Regions from separate parts of the Castellaniella defragrans 65Phen genome, predicted to be linked through region 2. Evidence: predicted binding sites of a transcription regulator. Region 2 holds the regulator's gene; each other region holds the start of a gene.
The links. Region 2 encodes NrdR, which represses ribonucleotide reductase genes. Its sites were predicted from a motif close to CACNANATNTNGTG; they were not measured.
Positions count from the first base shown of each region.

Region 1: the regulator NrdR is predicted to act here: its motif matches at 2,004-2,017, upstream of BN940_RS07630 (ribonucleoside triphosphate reductase).
Region 3: the regulator NrdR is predicted to act here: its motif matches at 3,562-3,575, upstream of BN940_RS17815 (ribonucleoside-diphosphate reductase subunit alpha).

Region 1 covers NZ_HG916765.1:1,686,560-1,692,774, reverse strand. The annotation lists gene BN940_RS07645 (quaternary amine ABC transporter ATP-binding protein) at 1-163, shown strand, start outside; gene BN940_RS07640 (ABC transporter permease) at 188-1,039, shown strand; gene BN940_RS07635 (ABC transporter permease) at 1,036-1,884, shown strand; gene BN940_RS07630 (ribonucleoside triphosphate reductase) at 2,058-3,854, shown strand; gene nrdD (anaerobic ribonucleoside-triphosphate reductase) at 3,956-4,138, shown strand; gene BN940_RS07620 (anaerobic ribonucleoside-triphosphate reductase activating protein) at 4,143-4,922, shown strand; gene BN940_RS18440 (sarcosine oxidase subunit gamma) at 4,972-5,559, opposite strand; gene BN940_RS07610 (sarcosine oxidase subunit alpha family protein) at 5,549-6,215, opposite strand, start outside.
Region 2 covers NZ_HG916765.1:3,795,784-3,801,998, reverse strand. The annotation lists gene tyrS (tyrosine--tRNA ligase) at 1-423, shown strand, start outside; gene BN940_RS17040 (YbhB/YbcL family Raf kinase inhibitor-like protein) at 449-1,081, shown strand; gene glyA (serine hydroxymethyltransferase) at 1,157-2,401, shown strand; gene nrdR (transcriptional regulator NrdR) at 2,441-2,914, shown strand; gene ribD (bifunctional diaminohydroxyphosphoribosylaminopyrimidine deaminase/5-amino-6-(5-phosphoribosylamino)uracil reductase RibD) at 2,895-4,142, shown strand; gene BN940_RS17020 (riboflavin synthase) at 4,149-4,793, shown strand; tRNA gene BN940_RS17015 (tRNA-Ser) at 4,867-4,957, shown strand; gene BN940_RS17010 (VOC family protein) at 5,279-5,650, shown strand; gene BN940_RS18115 (helix-turn-helix domain-containing protein) at 5,865-6,215, shown strand, end outside.
Region 3 covers NZ_HG916765.1:819,591-825,805, reverse strand. The annotation lists gene BN940_RS18810 (TOBE domain-containing protein) at 1-63, opposite strand, end outside; gene BN940_RS03645 (class I SAM-dependent methyltransferase) at 60-872, opposite strand; gene BN940_RS03640 (DUF2478 domain-containing protein) at 869-1,408, opposite strand; gene BN940_RS03635 (GAF domain-containing protein) at 1,658-2,155, shown strand; gene BN940_RS03630 (fimbria/pilus outer membrane usher protein) at 2,180-3,388, opposite strand; gene BN940_RS17815 (ribonucleoside-diphosphate reductase subunit alpha) at 3,659-6,124, shown strand.

The sequences.
Region 1 (6,215 bases), 1.8 Mb from region 2:
CGCGGCCGAAGCCGACATCGCCGAACTGATCGCCCTGTCCACCCGGACCGGCCTGGAATCGGTTGCGATCATGGACGACGGCGGCCCCGTCGGCGTCGTATCGCCCCGCGACCTGCTCAGGGGCATCCAGGGCGACCAGGCCGGCCGCCCCGCGGCGCACTGACGCCGGACCAGGAGGGTTCACACCATGAACGATACCGATCCCATCGCCGCGTTCGACGGCTGGATGGACGAGGCCCTGGCCCACCTGACGGACAGCTCCAGCCAGGTCTTCGCCGCGATCCAGGGCGGCCTGGAAGGCTTCTACGGCGCCATCCTGTGGCTGCTGGGCCTGGCGCCGTCCTACGTCGTGGCGCTCGCCATCGGCCTGCTGGGCTGGCGCCTGGTCGGCTGGCGCTTCGGCGCCCTGGCCGCCGCCGCCCTGGCGGTCTGCGAGCTGATGAATCTCTGGCCCGAGACCATCGGCACGCTGGCCCTGGTGATCGCCGCCACGCTGCTGGCCCTGGCAATCGCCATTCCGGCCGGCATCCTGAGCGGCTACGTCCCGGCGCTGGACCGCCTGGCCACCCCCGTGCTGGACCTGCTGCAGACCCTGCCGCCGTACATCTACCTGCTGCCCGGGATCGCGCTGCTGGGCTACGGGCCCGCGACCGCGCTGGTCTCCACCCTGGTCGTCGCGGTCCCGCCGGCCTTCCGCCTGGCCGCGCTGGGCATGCGGATGGCGCCCGTCGAATACATCGAACTGGGCATGGCCACCGGCATGACCCGCTGGCAGATGTTCGCCAAGATCCGGCTGCCCTTCGCCCTGCCCAGCATCATGGCCGGCATCAACCAGAGCCTGATGATGGCCTTCGGCATGGTCGTCATCGCCGGCATCGTCGGGTCGGGCGGACTGGGCCAGACCATCTACGACGCGATCCGCAAGCTCGACATCGCCAAGTCCATCGACGCGGCCATCGCCATCGTCATTCTGACCATGATCCTGGACCGGCTCAGCCAGAGCGCCGGCCGCTCCGGCTCCAGGAGGAGAAAGGCATGAACCCGACCCCGACCCACTTCTCGCCCGGCGCCTTCCTGACCCCGGCGGTGGACTGGCTGAACACCCACTGGCATCCGCTCTTCGCCTTCATCAGCGACGTCATCCAGGCCGTCCTGGACGGCGCCACGGCGCTGCTGCTGATCCTGCCGCCCTGGGGCCTGATCCTCGCGGCCGCGGGACTGGCCCTGTGGACCCTGGGCCGGCGGCCGGCCGCCGTCACGGCCCTGGCGCTGGGCTTCTGCTGGGGCGTGGGCCTGTGGCAGGAAGCCATGCAGACGATCACCCTGGTCTCGGTCGCCGTCGCCCTGTCGGTGGCGATCGCCTTCCCGCTGGGCGTGCTGGCGTCCCGCCACCCGCGCCTCGCGGCCGTGCTGCGTCCCATCCTGGACATCATGCAGACCGTGCCGCCCTGGGTGTACCTGATCCCGGCCGTGATCCTCTTCAGCCTGGGCAGCGTCCCGGCCATCATCGCCACCATCGTCTACGGCATCCCGCCGATGCTGCGGCTGACCACGCTGGCGTTCGATCAGATCCCCAGGGACCTGCTGGAACTCGGCCAGGCGCTGGGCGCGCCGCCGCGCACCGTGCTGTTCAAGATCGAGGTCCCGGCCGCCATGCCCACGCTGCTGGTGGGCCTGAACCAGTGCATCCTGCTGTCGCTGGCGATGGTGGTGCTGGCCGGCCTGGTCGGCTCGGGCGGCCTGGGCGCCGAGGTCACCCGCGGCCTGACGCGCATGGAGATGGGCCTGGGGCTGCGCGCGGGCCTGGCGATCGTGGCGGTGGCGCTGCTGCTGGACCGGCTGTCGAAGGCGGCGCTCGGCGGCGGGACCCGCAGGAGGACCTGAACGACCCGGCCCCCGGGCGGAGCATGCCCGGCCCGGGCGCGCGCACGGCCCCGCGCCCGGGCCGGCTGTTCTTGACTTTCATCAAGCCTATCAAAAAAAGACGCCGGATGCCTTGATACCACCATATATTGTGTTTACGATTCGTCTGTACACAATATATAGAGATATCCAGGATGAACCCCACCCCGATCCAGAGTGCGGCCCACGCCCGGGCCGCCCGCCCCGTCCCGCACGTGGACGTGATCCGCTCCATCGACGAATACCTGCGCCAGCAGGACTGGCGCGTCAACGCCAACGCCAACCAGGGGTATTCGCTGGGCGGCCTGATCCTGAACACCTCGGGCAAGCTGATCGCCAACTACTGGCTCAGCCACGTCTACCCCGAGACCGTCGGCCAGGCGCACCGCCAGGGCGACCTGCACATCCACGACCTGGACATGCTCTCGGGCTACTGCGCCGGCTGGTCGCTTCGCACCCTGTTGAACGAAGGCCTGAACGGGGTGCCGGGCAAGATCGAATCCGGGCCGCCGCGCCACATGTCCAGCGCCGTGGGCCAGATCGTCAATTTCCTGGGCACGCTGCAGAACGAATGGGCCGGCGCCCAGGCCTTCAGCTCCTTCGACACCTACATGGCGCCCTTCGTCCGCAAGGATGCCCTGTCCTACGCCGAAGTGCGCCAGTTCATCCAGGAACTGATCTTCAACCTGAACGTCCCCTCGCGCTGGGGCACCCAGACGCCGTTCACCAACCTGACTTTCGACTGGGTCTGCCCCGAAGACCTGCGCGACCAGGTCCCGGTGATCGGCGGGGCGGAAATGTCCTTCACCTACGGCGAGCTGCAGGCCGAAATGGACATGATCAACCGCGCCTACATCGAGGTCATGATGGCCGGCGACGCGCGCGGGCGCGCGTTTACCTTTCCCATCCCCACCTACAACATCACGCCCGACTTCGACTGGCACAGCCCCAACGCCGAACGCCTGTTCGAGATGACCGCCAAGTACGGCCTGCCCTACTTCCAGAACTTCATCAACTCGGAACTCAAGCCGAACATGATCCGCTCCATGTGCTGCCGCCTGCAGCTCGACCTGCGCGAGCTGCTCAAGCGCGGCAACGGCCTGTTCGGTTCGGCCGAGCAGACCGGCTCACTGGGGGTGGTGACGATCAACTGCGCGCGCCTGGGCCACCTGCATGCCGGCGACGAGGCCGGCCTGATGGCCCGCCTGGACGAACTGCTGGAACTGGGCCGCGACAGCCTGGAGATCAAGCGCCGCGTGATCCAGGAACACATGGACAATGGCCTGTTCCCCTATACGCGCCGCTACCTGGGCACCCTGCGCAACCACTTCTCCACGCTGGGCGTCAACGGCATCAATGAAATGATCCGCAACTTCACCGCCGACGAGCACGACCTGACCAGCCCCTGGGGCCACGCTTTTGCCGTGCGCCTGCTGGATCACGTGCGCGCCCGCATGATCGAATTCCAGGAGGCCACCGGCCACATGTATAACCTGGAAGCCACCCCGGCCGAGGGCACGACCTACCGTTTCGCCAAGGAGGACCGCGCCCGCTGGCCCGGCATTCTGCAGGCCGGCACGCCGGACATGCCCTACTACACCAACTCGTCCCAGTTGCCGGTAGGCTTCACCGACGACCCCTTCGAAGCCCTGGAGCGCCAGGACGAACTGCAACGCAAATACACCGGTGGCACCGTGCTGCACCTGTACATGACCGAGCCGCTGTCCTCGGCCGACGCCTGCCGCGAACTGGTGCGCCGCACGCTCAGCCGTTTCTCGCTGCCCTACATCACGATCACGCCGACGTTTTCCATCTGCCCCAGGCACGGCTACCTGCCGGGCAAACACGAATTCTGCCCGCATTGCGACGACGAACTGCTCGCCCGCAAGCACGCCGGGACGACGGCGTCCGACGCCAGCGCGGCCCCCGCCCCGGCGGCCCGCGTCGCCTGAACGACGCCGGCGGGCCGGGCGCATGTCTCCGGTCTGACCGCCCCCCTCTTTTTTTCCGTCCGGGCCACGGCCCGGTTTTCTCAGCCTCTCAGGAGCACATCATGCCCAACACATCCATCACCCTGAACGACGCCGAACGCCAGCCTTGCGAGATCTGGACACGCGTCATGGGCTACCACCGCCCTATGTCATCCTTCAACATCGGCAAGAAAGGCGAGTTCCACGAACGCCGCTTCTTCGTCGAACGGCCTGCCGGCCAGGCGCCTGCCCGGCAGGCGGTGTAATCCCATGCGCGCCGCCACCGCGTCCCACGCCTCGACGGCGGCCGCCTCCGTCCCGCGCATCGCGCCGGGACGGCCGCCCGCGCACCTGAAGGTCGGCGGGCTGGTGCCCTTCACCGCCACAGACTACCCCGGCCTGCTGGCAACCGTTCTCTTCGTGCAAGGCTGCCCCTGGCGTTGCGGTTACTGCCACAACCCGCACCTGCAGCCACGCACCGCCGACAGTCCGCTGGACTGGAACGATGACGTCCTGGCATTCTTGCGCCGCCGCGTCGGGTTGATCGACGGCGTGGTCTTCAGCGGCGGCGAGCCCACGATGGACCCGGGCCTGGGCGCCGCCATCCGGCAGGCGCGCGAGCTGGGCTACAAGATCGGCCTGCACACCGGGGGCACGCACCCGCGCCGCCTGGCCCAGGTGCTGCCGCTGGTGGACTGGGTCGGCCTGGACATCAAGGCGGGTTTCGATGACTACGCCCGCATCACCGGCGTCACCGGCAGCGGCCACCCCGCACGCGCCAGCCTGCAGGCCGTGCTGGACAGCGGCGTCGATTTCGAATGCCGCACCACCGTCCATCCCGATCTGATCGATGCGCAGGAGCTGGTGGCACTGGGCCGCGCGCTGGCTCAATACGGTGTGCGCCGTTACGCCGTACAAGTGTTCCGCACCCAAGGCTGCGCCGACGAGATCCTGAATGCACACGGCCAGTCCTTGCGGGACTGGCCGGGCGCAGGGGTCAGCGACGCGCTGGCGGCGCTGTTCCCATCCTTCGAACTGCGGCGCGGGTAGGCGCCGTGACCGCCCTTGCGGGCGACCATGCCGCCTTGCGAATCGGTGCTCAGCCCTCCATCGCATCCAGCAGCATGCGCACCGCGTAATCGGCGAAACTGCGTCGCACGATCAGTTCCCAGGCATCGCCCGTATCCTCCAGCGGGCGCAGCAGCACGCTGGCCTTGAAAAAATGCGACTGAGCGCAACGGCCAAGCGGTAAGGCCCGGGGGTGCAGATCCAGCGGACAGCCCGCGTTCAACACATTGCGCGCCCCCGGCCCATGCAACTGAACGGCGGAATAGCCGCTGCTCTGGTCCGTGATCGCAAACCAGTGACCTGCCAGCGCATGTTCGACCCGGGATACCAGATCGACACCTGCGCCGGCGCGCAGCAGCCACTCGTCAGGCGCCAGCCACAAGGCCGTAATGTCCCCATCATGGGCCACTGTGTTGGGTACCAGGGGCAATTCCAGCCCCAGACACGCCTGGACGGTTCCCAGAATGGTTGAATTGGAAGGATCGACACGCAGATTGGCCAGACTGACCAGAGATTGCTCGCTCAGGGACACTCGATTGGAGTCACCATGCAACAGTGGCAGACCAAAGTCCGTGTGCAGTCCCGTCAGCGGGCTCTGCTGTTTGTTTTCATTCAACATTTTGACGGGCTCCTTCGGGATCGTAGAACACCGGGCTGCAGACGCGCGCCGGCATGAATCGACCATCGGCCGTGGCTACTGTGACTTCTTCACCCATCCGCTCATGGCCATCCTTGAGCAGGGCGAGCGCAATGGATCGGCCCAGGATCGGACTCATATAGCTGGAAGTCACGTGACCGAACATCGGAGCGATGGCCGCCTGGGTCGGACCCAGCAGAATCTGGCCGCCTTCCGGCAACACGCAGGCGGGATCATTGGCCAGCAAACCAACGAACTGCTTGCGCCCAGGACCGCTGGTGTGGCTGCGCGCCAGAGATCTCTTGCCCAGGCAGTCCTTGTTTTTTGCCAGCATACCGCCCATGCCCAGATCCATCGGAGTGACCGAACCGTCGGTGTCCTGACCGACGATGATGTAGCCTTTTTCGCCGCGCAGGACGTGCATGGTCTCGGTGCCGTAGGGCGTGATGCCGTGGGGCTGGCCAGCCGTCATCAGCCGCTCGACAACGTGGCGGCCCATATTGGCCGGCATATAGACTTCGTAGGATAGCTCGCCGGAAAAGCTCACGCGCAGGACACGGGCAAACACGCCATCGATGGTGCCTTCCTGGAAACTCATGAAAGGGAAGGCCTCATTGCTGAAATCGATGTCCTTGCAG
Region 2 (6,215 bases):
TGGCGCTATTTCGAGCTGCTGTCCTTCCGCTCCCTGGAAGACATCGGCGCCCTGCAGGCGGAAGTCGCCGGCGGGCGCAATCCGCGCGACGCCAAGGTCCTGCTGGCCGGCGAGATCGTCGACCGCTTCCATGGCGCCGGGGCGGGCGCGCGCGCGCTGGAGCAGTTCAACGCCCGGTTCCGCGACGGCGCGATTCCCGACGACATGCCTGCGGTCACCGCCGGCGCCGCGCCGATGGGCATCCTCAAGGTCCTGCGCGAATCGGGGCTGGCGGCCTCGGCGTCCGAGGCCCAGCGCAACATCGAGCAGGGTGGCGTGCGCATCGACGGCGACCGCGTCGAGGACAAATCCCTGCTGCTGCCGGCGGGCACCTACGTCATGCAGGTCGGCAAGCGCAAGTTCGCCCGGGTCACCCTGACCTGAACCCGAAGCACCCACGGAGGACCCCATGAAACTGCACAGCGAATCCTTCCCCGATCAGGGGGTCATTCCCGAACGCAACGCCTTCGCGCGGATCGATCCGCAGACCCACGTCACCCTGGCCGGCAACCGCAATCCGCAGCTGAGCTGGACGGACGTGCCCGAGGGCACGCGGTCCTTCGCCATCCTGTGCGTCGATCCGGACGTGCCCACGCGCCCCGACGACGTCAACCAGGAAGGCCGCGAGGTCCCGGCCGACCTGCCGCGCACCGACTTCTTCCACTGGGTCCTGGTGGATGTTTCGCCCGACACGCGCGCCCTCGCCGAAGGCGACTACTCCAACGGCATCACGCCGCGCGGCAAGGCCGGCCCGCTGGCCCTGGACGGCACGCGCCAGGGGCTGAACGACTACACCGGCTGGTTCGCCTCCGACCGCGACATGAGCGGCGACTACTTCGGCTACGACGGCCCCTGCCCGCCCTGGAACGACGCGCGCGTCCACCGCTACGTCTTCACGGTCTACGCGCTGGACGTGGCCGAGCTGGGCGTGTCCGGCCGCTTCACCGGCGCGCAGGTCCTGGAAGCCATGCGCGGGCACATCCTGGCCCAGGCGTCCCTGACCGGCACCTATACCCTGAATCCCCGCCTGCACGCCCTGTAGGCTGTGGGCGCGCGGGGGTTCGCGCTAGAATGACCCGATTTTCCCGACTTCTCCGCCTTTCAGGACCACTACCCCATGTTTGACCGTTCCCGCACCCTCGATCAGGCCGACCCGGACATCTGGGCCGCCATCCAGCAGGAAAACGTCCGCCAGGAACAGCACATCGAGCTGATCGCCTCGGAAAACTACGCCAGCCCCGCCGTCATGCAGGCCCAGGGCACGCAGCTGACCAACAAGTACGCCGAAGGCTATCCCGGCAAGCGCTATTACGGCGGCTGCGAGTACGTGGACGTGGTCGAGCAGCTGGCGATCGACCGCCTGAAGGCGATCTTCGGCGCGGAAGCCGCCAACGTGCAGCCGAACTCCGGCTCCCAGGCCAACCAGGGCGTGTACATGGCCGTGCTCAAGCCGGGCGACACCGTGCTGGGCATGAGCCTGGCCGAAGGCGGCCACCTGACGCACGGCTCGCCGGTCAACGCTTCCGGCAAGCTGTACGACTTCCATTCCTACGGCCTGGACGCCAACGAGGTCCTGGACTACGACCAGCTGGAAGAACTCGCGCGCACCCTCAAGCCCAAGCTGATCGTCGGCGGCGCCTCGGCCTATTCGCTGCGCATCGACTTCGAGCGCATGGCGCGCATCGCCCACGACAACGGCGCCCTGTTCATGGTGGACATCGCCCACTACGCGGGCCTGGTGGCCGGCGGCGTCTACCCCAACCCGGTGCCGCACGCCGACTTCGTCACCTCGACCACGCACAAGTCCCTGCGCGGCCCGCGCGGCGGCGTGATCATGATGAAGGCCGAATTCGAGAAGATCGTCAATTCCGCCATCTTCCCCGGCATCCAGGGCGGTCCGCTGATGCACGTCATCGCCGCCAAGGCGGTGGCCTTCGGCGAGGCCCTGCGGCCCGAATTCAAGGCCTATGCCGCCCAGGTGGCCGCCAATGCCCGCGTGCTGGCCGACACCCTGGTCAAGCGCGGCCTGCGCATCGTGTCCGGCCGCACCGAAAGCCACGTGATGCTGGTGGACCTGCGCGCCAAGGGCATCACCGGCAAGGCCGCCGAGGCCGTCCTGGGCGAGGCCCACATCACGGTCAACAAGAACGCCATCCCGAACGACCCGGAAAAGCCCTTCGTCACCAGCGGCATCCGCCTGGGCACGCCGGCCATGACCACGCGCGGCTTCAAGGAAGCCGAGGCCGAGCTCACCGGCAACCTGATCGCCGACGTGCTCGACAATCCGAACGATGCCGACAACGTCGCCCGGGTGCGCGCGCAGGTCAACGAGCTGACCGCGCGCCTGCCGGTCTATCGCTAAACCAACCGGAACGGGCGCCCGCGGGCGCCCGCAGCGCAGATGAAGTGTCCGTTCTGCAGTTGTGCCGATACCCAGGTCGTGGATTCCCGGGTTTCCGAGGAAGGCGACACGATCCGCCGCCGCCGGCGCTGCACGGCCTGTGACCGCCGCTTCACCACCTACGAGCGGGTGGACCTGATGATGCCCGCCATCGTCAAGCGCAACGGCACCCGGGTGGATTTCGACCCGGCCAAGCTGCGCGGCAGCATGGCGCTGGCGCTGCGCAAGCGCCCCGTCAGCGCCTCGGCGGTGGACGCCGCCGCCGCGCGCATCCAGGAACGCCTCCTGACCAGCGGCCGGCGCGAGGTGCCCTCGGACTACATCGGCGAGCTGGTCATGTCGGAATTGCGCCAGCTCGATCCGGTGGCCTACGTGCGCTTCGCCTCGGTCTACCGCAGCTTCGAGGACATCCGCGAATTCGTCCAGGCCATCGACGAATTCCGCGGCGCGGACGATGTCGATGACAAGGCCTGACGCCCTTTCTCCCTCGCCGGGCCGCCCTCCGGCGGAAAGCGCTCCCCCGGCGGGCGGCGAACCGCAGGCGCCGCGCGGGGGGCCTGTCTTCTCCACCGAGGACCACCGCTGGATGCGGCGCGCCCTGCGGGTGGCCGAGCAGGCGCTGTTCGTCAGCAGCCCCAATCCCCGCGTCGGCTGCGTGCTGGTGCGCGACGGCCGCTGGCTGGCCGAGGGCAGCACCCAGCGGGCGGGCGGGCGCCACGCCGAGGCCCAGGCCCTGCACGAGGCCGCCCTCCAGGGCGTGGACGTGCGCGGCGCCACGGCCTACGTCACGCTGGAACCCTGCAGCCACACGGGCCGCACCCCGCCGTGCGCCGATGCGCTGGTCGCGGCCGGCGTCGCGCGGGTCGTGGTCGGCCTGCGGGACCCCAACCCCAAGGTGGCCGGCGGCGGCATCGAACGGCTGCGCGCCGCCGGCATCCAGGTGGACGTCGGCCTGTTCGCCGAGGACGTCCTGGCGCAGAACCCCGGCTTCTGCGCGCGCATGACGCGCGGCACGCCCTGGCTGTGGCTGAAGTCCGCCGCGTCCTTCGACGGGCGCATGGCCCTGCCCGACGGCCGCTCGCAGTGGATCACCGGGGACGTCGCCCGCGACGACGGGCACCGCTGGCGGGCGCGGGCCTGCATGGTGCTGACCGGCATCGGCACGATCCTGTCCGACGACCCCATGCTGGACGTGCGCGCCGTCGAGACGCCGCGCCAGCCGATCCGCGCGGTGCTGGACACGCAGTTCGTGCTGGGAGAGCAGGCCCGGATCGTCAACGGCGATCCGGTGTGGATCTTCACGGCGCGGCCCGATGCCGGCAAGGCCGCCCGCCTGGCGGCGCGCAATGTGCGCGTCATCGTGCTGCCCCCGGACGAGCGCGGCGCCCTGTCCCTGGCGGCGCTGATGCGCTGGCTGGGGGATCACGAGATCAACGAGGTCCACGTCGAGGCCGGCGCGCGGCTGCAGGGCGCGCTGGTCCAGGCCGGGCTGGTCGACGAATGGGTGGCCTACCTGGCGCCCAGCGTCCTGGGCGACGGCCAGGGCCTGGCGGCGCTGCCCACCCCCCTGGCGGGCCTGGACCAGGCCTACCGCTACGAGTTCCAGGACGTCCTGCAACTGGGCCGGGACATGCGGCTGCGGCTGCGCGACCCGGCGCACTGGGACGCGCTGGTCGAGGCCTGCGGTTTGAAAAAAGGATAGAGCCCCATGTTCACCGGAATCATCGCGGCCGTCGGCCGCATCACCGAAGTCCGTCCCCTGGGCGACGGCGAGGAAGCGGGCGTGCGCCTGTCCATCCAGGCCGGCGGCCTGCCGCTGGCGGCGACCCGCCTGGGCGACTCGATCGCCATCCAGGGGGCCTGCATGACGGTCGTCGCCCTGCACGAGGATGCCTTCGAGGTCGACGTCTCGCGCGAAAGCCTGGACCGCACCTGCGGCCTGGACCGCCCCGGCGAGGTCAACCTGGAGCACGCCCTGCGGCTGGGCGACAGCCTGGACGGGCACCTGGTGTCCGGCCACGTCGACGGCGTGGGCCGCGTGACCTGCTTCGACGCCGTGGCGGAATCGACCGAACTGCGCATCATCGTCCCGGCCCACCTGTCGAAATACCTGGCCTACAAGGGCTCGGTCACGGTCAACGGCGTGAGCCTGACGGTCAATCGCGTGGACGACCAGGAAGAGGGCACGGAGATCTCCATCAACCTGATCCCGCACACCGTCCAGGTCACGACCCTGCGCAACCTGGAAGTCGGCTCCCCGGTCAACCTGGAGATCGACCTGATCGCCCGCTACGTCGAGCGCATGGTGGGCGGCATGGGGATGGCCGCACCCGCGGGGCTGGGCGCCGCCTGAGTCCCAGGGCGGATTCGGCATTTCTCTGTTAGAATAGCGGACTTCGTCTGCCGCAATGGCGCGCGGGCGTGCAGGACAGGTGGCCGAGTGGTTGAAGGCGCACGCCTGGAAAGCGTGTATACGTGAATAGCGTATCGGGGGTTCGAATCCCCCCTTGTCCGCCAGGAATTCGTCTGCAACAGCAGACAGCAGTATGGAAAGCCCGCATGTTTCCTCGCATCGCGGGCTTTTTTGCGTCTGCTGGCGTATGTCGCCGGGGATGAGCGGGCCTTCAGCCTTGCCGCCAGCGTTCTCGTCCGCCGCGTCTTCGCGTGGCGTGTGACCGTACGGTCCGCACGGACCTGGCACGGACCTGGCACGGACCTGGCATGACCTTGGCATGACCTTGGCATGAGGACCTTGGCATGAGGACCTTGGCATGATCGCCTTGGCCGCCGATCCTGCGCTACTATCGAACCTTCTCGTCGCCCGCAGGAGACGTCGCCATGACAAGCAATTCCGTCGGCTGGTTTGAGATCTACGTGCAGGACATGGACAGGGCCAGGCAGTTCTATGAGGCCGTCTTTTCCGTCCGGCTGGAGCGGCTGGACAGTCCCGACATCGAGATGTGGGGGTTTCCGATGCGGCCCGGGCAGCCGGGCGCTCCGGGGGCCCTGGTCAGGATGGAGGGATTTTCGCCCGGGGGCAACGGCACGATCGTCTACTTTTCCTGCGAGGACTGCTCGATCGAGGCGGCGCGTGCCGGCGCCGGCGGCGGGAAGGTCTTCAAGGACAAGTTTTCCATCGGCCAGCACGGATTCATCGCCCTGGTGGGGGACACCGAGGGCAACATGATCGGCCTGCACTCGCTGCGCTGAGCATGCGGCGCCGGCGGCCCTGGCGATCCCTCTCCGTCCGTCCATTCGTGCGTCCATGCATCCGTCCCGTGCGCCCGTGCATCCGCCCCGTATGTCCTCGCATCCGTCCCGTGCGTCCACACATCCGCCCCGTGCGGCCGCGTATCCGTCCCATTCCTCCGTGCATCCGTCCGGCGCCCCGCTGCGCGGCGGGGCGCGGTTTCCGTCCCGCCTCATGATCACGTTCCAGCAAGCCCCGGCGCCGCTCTTGCGCCCCTTCGTCGACCGCCTGTGGGGCTGGGAGACGGCGCCTGGCGAGTCCATCGGCCTGCCGGCCCTGCTGCCGGGCACCGGCGCGGAACTGTACTTCCACTACGGCACGCCCTTTCGCCTGCGCGGGGCGGACGGCCCGGTGGCGCCCCTGGCGGCGGGCCATCTGCTCTGTCTGCGCCGCGCCGTCGCGGACCTGGCGCCGCAGCCGGGCGTCGGCTTCGTCGCGGTCCGCTTCAGGGCCGGCGCGGTGGGCCGGTTCGTGCCGATGGCGGAGTCCGCGCTGCGGGACGAGGCGCCTTCGTTCGATGAGGTG
Region 3 (6,215 bases), 980 kb from region 2:
CTTGAAGATCGCCCGCACGGATTCGCCCACGGCCAGGCCCAGGTTGCGCGCGCTTTTTTTCATGCCGTTTTCTCCCAATGGATGAAGGCCCACCGCATCGGCGCCCCGCCCCGGGCCGCGCGCGCGGGGTCGGCATCATGCCAGGCGCGCAGGCGGGCCAGCTCCCGCTCGCCCAGGTCCGGATAGGTCCAGGACACCCGCGCGGCGAAGGCCTCGAACGAGGCCGTCCCCGCCAGGCGGCTGGGCACTTCGATATAGTCCACGCGGGGATGGATGCCCTTGCGGTGCAGCAGGTTGAGGACGTAGATGTAGTCCGGAAACCCCTGGTGGCCGCGCCCCACGATGTCCGCGACGGCGGGGTCCATGAAATGCCCGCCCACCAGATGCGTCATGTAGACGCGCAGGCGGGCATGGGCCGACAGCTTGTCCAGCGCGGCATCCAGGTCGGCCACGTTGGAGGCGCGCGAGGCCACGGCGATGTCGCAGACCGGCACGTCGGACCAGTCGTCCTCCCAGGCGCGATGGATCGCCGCGACGTTGCCGGCGCCCTGCCGCGCGGCCTGCTCGCGCAGGGCGTCGAGCATGGCCGTGCTGTAGTCCAGGCCGTAGACGCGCTCCAGGCGCCCGGCCAGCGGCAGGCAGATGGTGCCGGGGCCGCAGCCCACGTCCAGCAGCGTGCGCGCGCCGCCCAGGTCCATGCGCGAGAGGAATTCGCCGGCATAGCCGCTCGTACCGGCCAGGGGCATGCCGTTCTTCCTGACCCGGGCGTCCCACTCGCCCGCCTGCTTCGGCGGACGGCCGCTGCGGGCCATGTGGTTGCGGTACAGCCGGGCGAAATCCAGGTCCTCGATCGTCAAGGCGTCGTCATTCATGCCATCATCCATCGGTTCCGCGCGGGCATCGCGCACACCCGCGCGCCCCATTCGTTCAACAGATCGGCATCCACGGGCAGCTCCACGCCCAGGCCGCCGGTGAAGTGCCGCCAGTCCTCCAGGAATTCCCCGGCGACGATGGTCAGCACCGGAATGCTCTCGGCCATCAGGGCGAGGAACTCCGCGGCGAAACCGCCGCCGCCCGCTTCCTGGCGGCCATATCGGCTCACGACCACCAGGTCCGGGCGGTCATTCCCGGCCACGCGCAGCGCGGCGCTGGCCGCCGCCAGCCGGAAGACGTCCAGGCAGCACGCCCGGGATCCCGCGCCCAGGTCCTGGAAAATCTCGAAGGACTCGCCGGTCCGGACGTCGCGCAGGCGCCGCCGGGACCGGCCCGCCTCCTCGCCGCCCGGCTCCGTCACGAGGCCGCGCACGTCCAGCCCCGCGCGGGACTGGCGCTCGGCGAAGGCGCGCATCAACGCATCGGCCCCGTCCTCGTGGTCATGGACGATGGCGGCGATCGGCAGCGTGATCATGGGCGGTTCTCCTGGCGTCGGATCCGGCGGCGACAGGCGCCATGCCGCGCCGCCGACATTGTCATGCGGAGATCGGACACGCGGCCTTGATGCCGCGCAAACGTCCCCCGGCCCAGCATAAGCCAGTCGGGCACACATTCGCTATATATACAAGATTATAACGATCATCATGCCGCGGTCCGGCCGGCGGCCGGCCCGCAACGGCCGCCCTACAATGGGATTTCCTCAGACCGTCTCCTGGAATGCCCGATGTTCACATTCGCTCCCCGCGCCTACGCCAGCAAGGCGGAACACTACGCCGACCTCGCCGCCCAGGCGCGCGGCCTGATCGCGGGGGAACCCGACCTGATCGCCAACGCGGCCAATTTCAGCGCGCTGGTGTTCGACAGCCTGCCGCAGCTGAACTGGGCGGGCTTCTACCTGTACGACGGCACGGAACTCGTCGTCGGTCCTTTCCAGGGCAAGCCCGCCTGCATCCGCATCGCCCTGGGCTCGGGCGTCTGCGGCACGGCCGCGAGCACCCGGAGGACCCAGGTCGTCCGCGACGTCAGCCGGTTCTCCGGACACATCCCCTGCGATTCCGCCTCGCAATCGGAAATCGTCGTGCCGCTGGTGCGCGCGGACGGATCGCTGCTGGGCGTCTGGGACGTGGACAGCCCCGTCACGGACCGCTTCGACGAGGACGACCGGCGTGGGATGGAAGCCCTGTGCCGCGTCTTCATGAACCACCTGAACGGCCGGGACTGATCCCGGCCCGGAACCGCCGCCGCCCTACCAGTCCAGCGGCAGCGAGAACCGCGCGCCCAGGCCGTAGTCCCCGGACGTCAGGTTGCGGTTGGTTTCGAGGCGCACCCGCAGGTACGGACCATAGCGGAAGCCGTGCGCCAGCCCGACCCGCTCGTCCAGCCCGCCGCCCGCCGCGTCCAGCCGCCGCTCGAACGAGCCGCTGAACGAACCCCAGCGGCCCGCCGCCAGGTCCAGCTGCCACTGGTTGCTGACGCAGTCGCAGCCGGGGTCGCCGCCGTACGCGGCCAGGTCCGCATAGCCCCCGCCCTGCCGCGCATTCACCCAGGACAGGTCCCAGCCCGGCAGCAGGCCCAGGGTATAGCCCAGCTGCCGGCGCCAGCCCTCGGCCAGCGGCTGGCGCGAGCCGGACACGCCGAACCGCCAGGCGCCCGCGCCGCCCATGGAATAGTCGCCCCCCAGCCCCAGCGCCGTCAGGCCCTGGGCGCTCTGCAGCCGCGAGGCCAGGATCAGGTCGCGGTCCGGCGCATAGCGCGTGGTCGCATCGAGCGCGACCGGTCCGTAGGCCAGATCGCCCTCGGCGGGCGTGCGGCCGGTGTCCACGGCGCCGACCGCCACCGCGTAGTCCCACGACCCGGCCGGCAGGCGCCCCTGGGAGACGGAGCGGGCCACGCCCACCCCCGCGAGGCGCACGGGCCGCCCCCAGTCCGGCGCGCCCGCGGCCGTGCTGCCCAGCGTCACGCCGTAGCCGGCGGAACTGCGATAGCGCCAGTTCCGCGCGCCCAGGGTCCAGGCGTCCAGGCCGCCGGAGGCGAGCGGCCCGAATCCGCCGGACGGCCCCGCGCCGGCCGCCGGATCGGCGGCCGAGCCGAACCAGCGCAGGCGGAAGCATCCCTCCACCTCGCCGCTTGCAAGCGGCCCGGATCCGCCAGGCACGTCACAGTCCGCAAGGACTGTCCCGTGTCCGGGCTCATCCAGGAACAGCAGGTCGTAGCGCAGCCCGGGGACGGCGACCGCCCCGGACGCATCCGGCACGTCGGCGGCATCGCCGGCCTCGGCCGCGTCGGAGGGGACGTCGGACGGGACGTCGCGGGGCACGTCGGGGACGGCATAGCGCTGGGGGGCCAGGTCGATGAGCGCCGCATCCGGGTCGGCCGCCTGCCAGGCCCGGGCCGGCGCGAGGCTGGCGCCGCCCAGCAGGGCCGACACGGCCAGCAGCCGGACGATTCCATTCATGGGATGACACGCAGGATCGCCGGGCCGCGCGGGCCCGGGCGATGAAATCCAGGGATCGCGCGGCGCGAAAACCGCCGCGAAATCCCCCAAAGCGCTCCAGGGTATCACGACGCGGGGGGCCGCCGAAACCCTCAAAATGTTTCAACGGACGAATTTGAAACCGCGCTTGCCTACACCATATATTGTGTTTATCATTTCCAGCCGCACTACATGTAGAAAATCAAAGAGGTCTTCTGCAGGAAGACCCCATGCCACCAAGGACTGCCGGCCGTGATCAAGAACATCGTCAAGCGTGATGGACGCATCGAACCCTACATCCCCAGCAAGCTCAACGGCTGGGGCCGCTGGGCCGCCGCCAACCTGGGCAACAAGGTCGACTGGAGCAGCATCGTGCTGCAGGCCGTCAGCACCATGCCCGAGACGGTCTCCACCGCCGATCTGCAGGAAAAACTGATCCAGAACTGCCTGGACAAGGGCACCTGGTCCTACTACCTGATGGCGGGCCGGCTGTACGCGTCCCACCTGCACAAGATCATCCACGGCCCCGCCATCCCCACCGTCAAGGCCCTGCACGACCGCATGGTGGCCGACGGGGTGATGGTGCGCCTGGACTACACCGACGCCGAATACGCCGAGATCGAGTCCTTCATCGACCACGAGCAGGACTACGACACGCCGCACTTCTCGCTGCACTACATCCGCAAGAAGTACAGCCTGCAGAACCGCGTCACCCGGCAGGAATACGAAACGCAGCAGTTCGTCTACATGCGCATGGCCATGGCGCTGTCGGAAAACGAGCCCGCCGAGCGCCGGATCGACCTGGTGCGGCGCTTCTACACCGAATTCTCCGCCAAGCGGATCTCCGCCCCCACGCCCAACTACGTCAACCTGGGCACCAAACTGCGCGGCTTCGCCTCGTGCTGCCTGTACGTGGTGGACGACAACGAGGCGTCCCTGGCCATCGGCGACCACATCGCCTACCGCATGACCGCGGCCTCGGCCGGGATCGGCAGCCACCTGATCACCCGCAGCAAGGGCGACCCGGTGCGCGGCGGCCTGATCCAGCACCAGGGCAAGCTGCCCTACCTGGCCTCGCTGGGCAAGGCGGTGCACGCCAACATGCAGGCCGGGCGCGGCGGCGCCTGCACCACCTACTATTCCGGCTTCGACCCCGAGGCCGAGGTCATCGCCTACCTGCGCAACCCGCGCAGCACCGAGGACCGCAAGAACCGCGACCTGCACTACGCACTGGTCACCAACAAGCTCTTCGCCGAAAAGGTCGCCCGCAACGAGGAAGCCTTCTCGTTCAACGTGCGCACCGCGCCCGAGCTCACCCGGCTGTTCTTCGGCCCCGACTCGGCCGCCTTCAAGCGCGAATACGAGCGCCTGGAGCGCGACCCCTCCTTCAAGAAGGAAACCTTCAAGCCGCGCGACCTGATCCTGACCTCGCTGAACGAGGCGCTGGAGACCGGCGTGGCCTACCTGGCCAACATCGACGAGATGAACCGCCACACGCCCTTCAAGGAACCCATCCATTCCAGCAACCTGTGCCTGGAGATCTGCGAGCCCAACCGTCCCTACCAGGACATGCGCGACCTGTATTCCGACCGGGAAGTGGGCCACATCACCGTCGAGCTCGCCGACGGAACGACGCAGACCTTCGACTTCAACGCGCCGCTGACCGTCGCGGTCGCCGACTCCACCCTGCCGCGCGTCATCTTCGCCGGCGAACTGAAGGCGGGCGACGACATCCTGTCCGACGAGCCGGGCAAGGGCGGCCGGGTCGCCCGCGTGGTCGAGATCCACGAGGAACCCGAGATCGCCCTGTGCTCCCTGGGCGCCATCGCCTACGACGCCATCGGCGAGGACGACGACGAGACCTACCAGGAGGCGATGTACCTGACGTTGAAGATGATCGACTACTGCATCCTCAACTCGCACTACGTGCTGCCCCACGTGGCCGTGACCGCCAAGGCCCGCATGAACGCCGGCGTGGGCCTGATGGGCGTGGCCACCCACATGGCGCGCAAGGGCCTGCGCTACGACACCGACGAGGGCCGCGAGGAACTGCACCGCATCGCCGAACGCCACATGTACCACGCCATCCGGGCCTCGCTGCGCATCAGCAAGGAACGCGGCGTCGCGCCCTGGATGCACAAGACCCGCTGGCCTGACGGCTGGCTGCCGATCGACACCTACAACCGCAACGTCGACGAGCTGGGCGACTTCCATAACCGCTACGACTGGGAAGCCCTGCGCACCGAGATCATGCAGAACGGCGGCATCGCCCATTCCTGCCTGGTGGCGTACATGCCGGGGGAATCGTCCTCCAAGGCGCTGGGCAAGCCCAACTCGCTCTATCCCGTGCGCGACGTCACGCTGAACAAGACCGACGGCTCGGTCACGATCCGCTGGGCCGCGCCCGAGAGCGACAACCCGGCCTATTTCTACCAGTCGGCCTGGGACATCTCCGAAGTGGACATGATCAAGGCCTACGCGGTGTTCCAGAAATTCACCGACCAGGGGATCTCCGCCGACCTGTGGCGCCGGATCAAGGACGACGACAAGGTCTCCAGCCGCGAACTGCTCACCCACTACTTCGCCATGGTGAAGTACGGCATGAAGACCCGCTACTACTACAACTCCAACGTGGCCTCGGACAAGACGCTGGACAACGCCGGCAGCATCCACGACGGCGTGGAAGAAAAAGTCGTCTGCGAAAGCTGCACGATGTAGGCCCTTCCCCGACATCAGGGCCGCCCGCGCCGCACGGCCCGCACGACCCCGGCCCCGGACGACCGTTCCGGGGCCTCCGACCGCCCCCTAC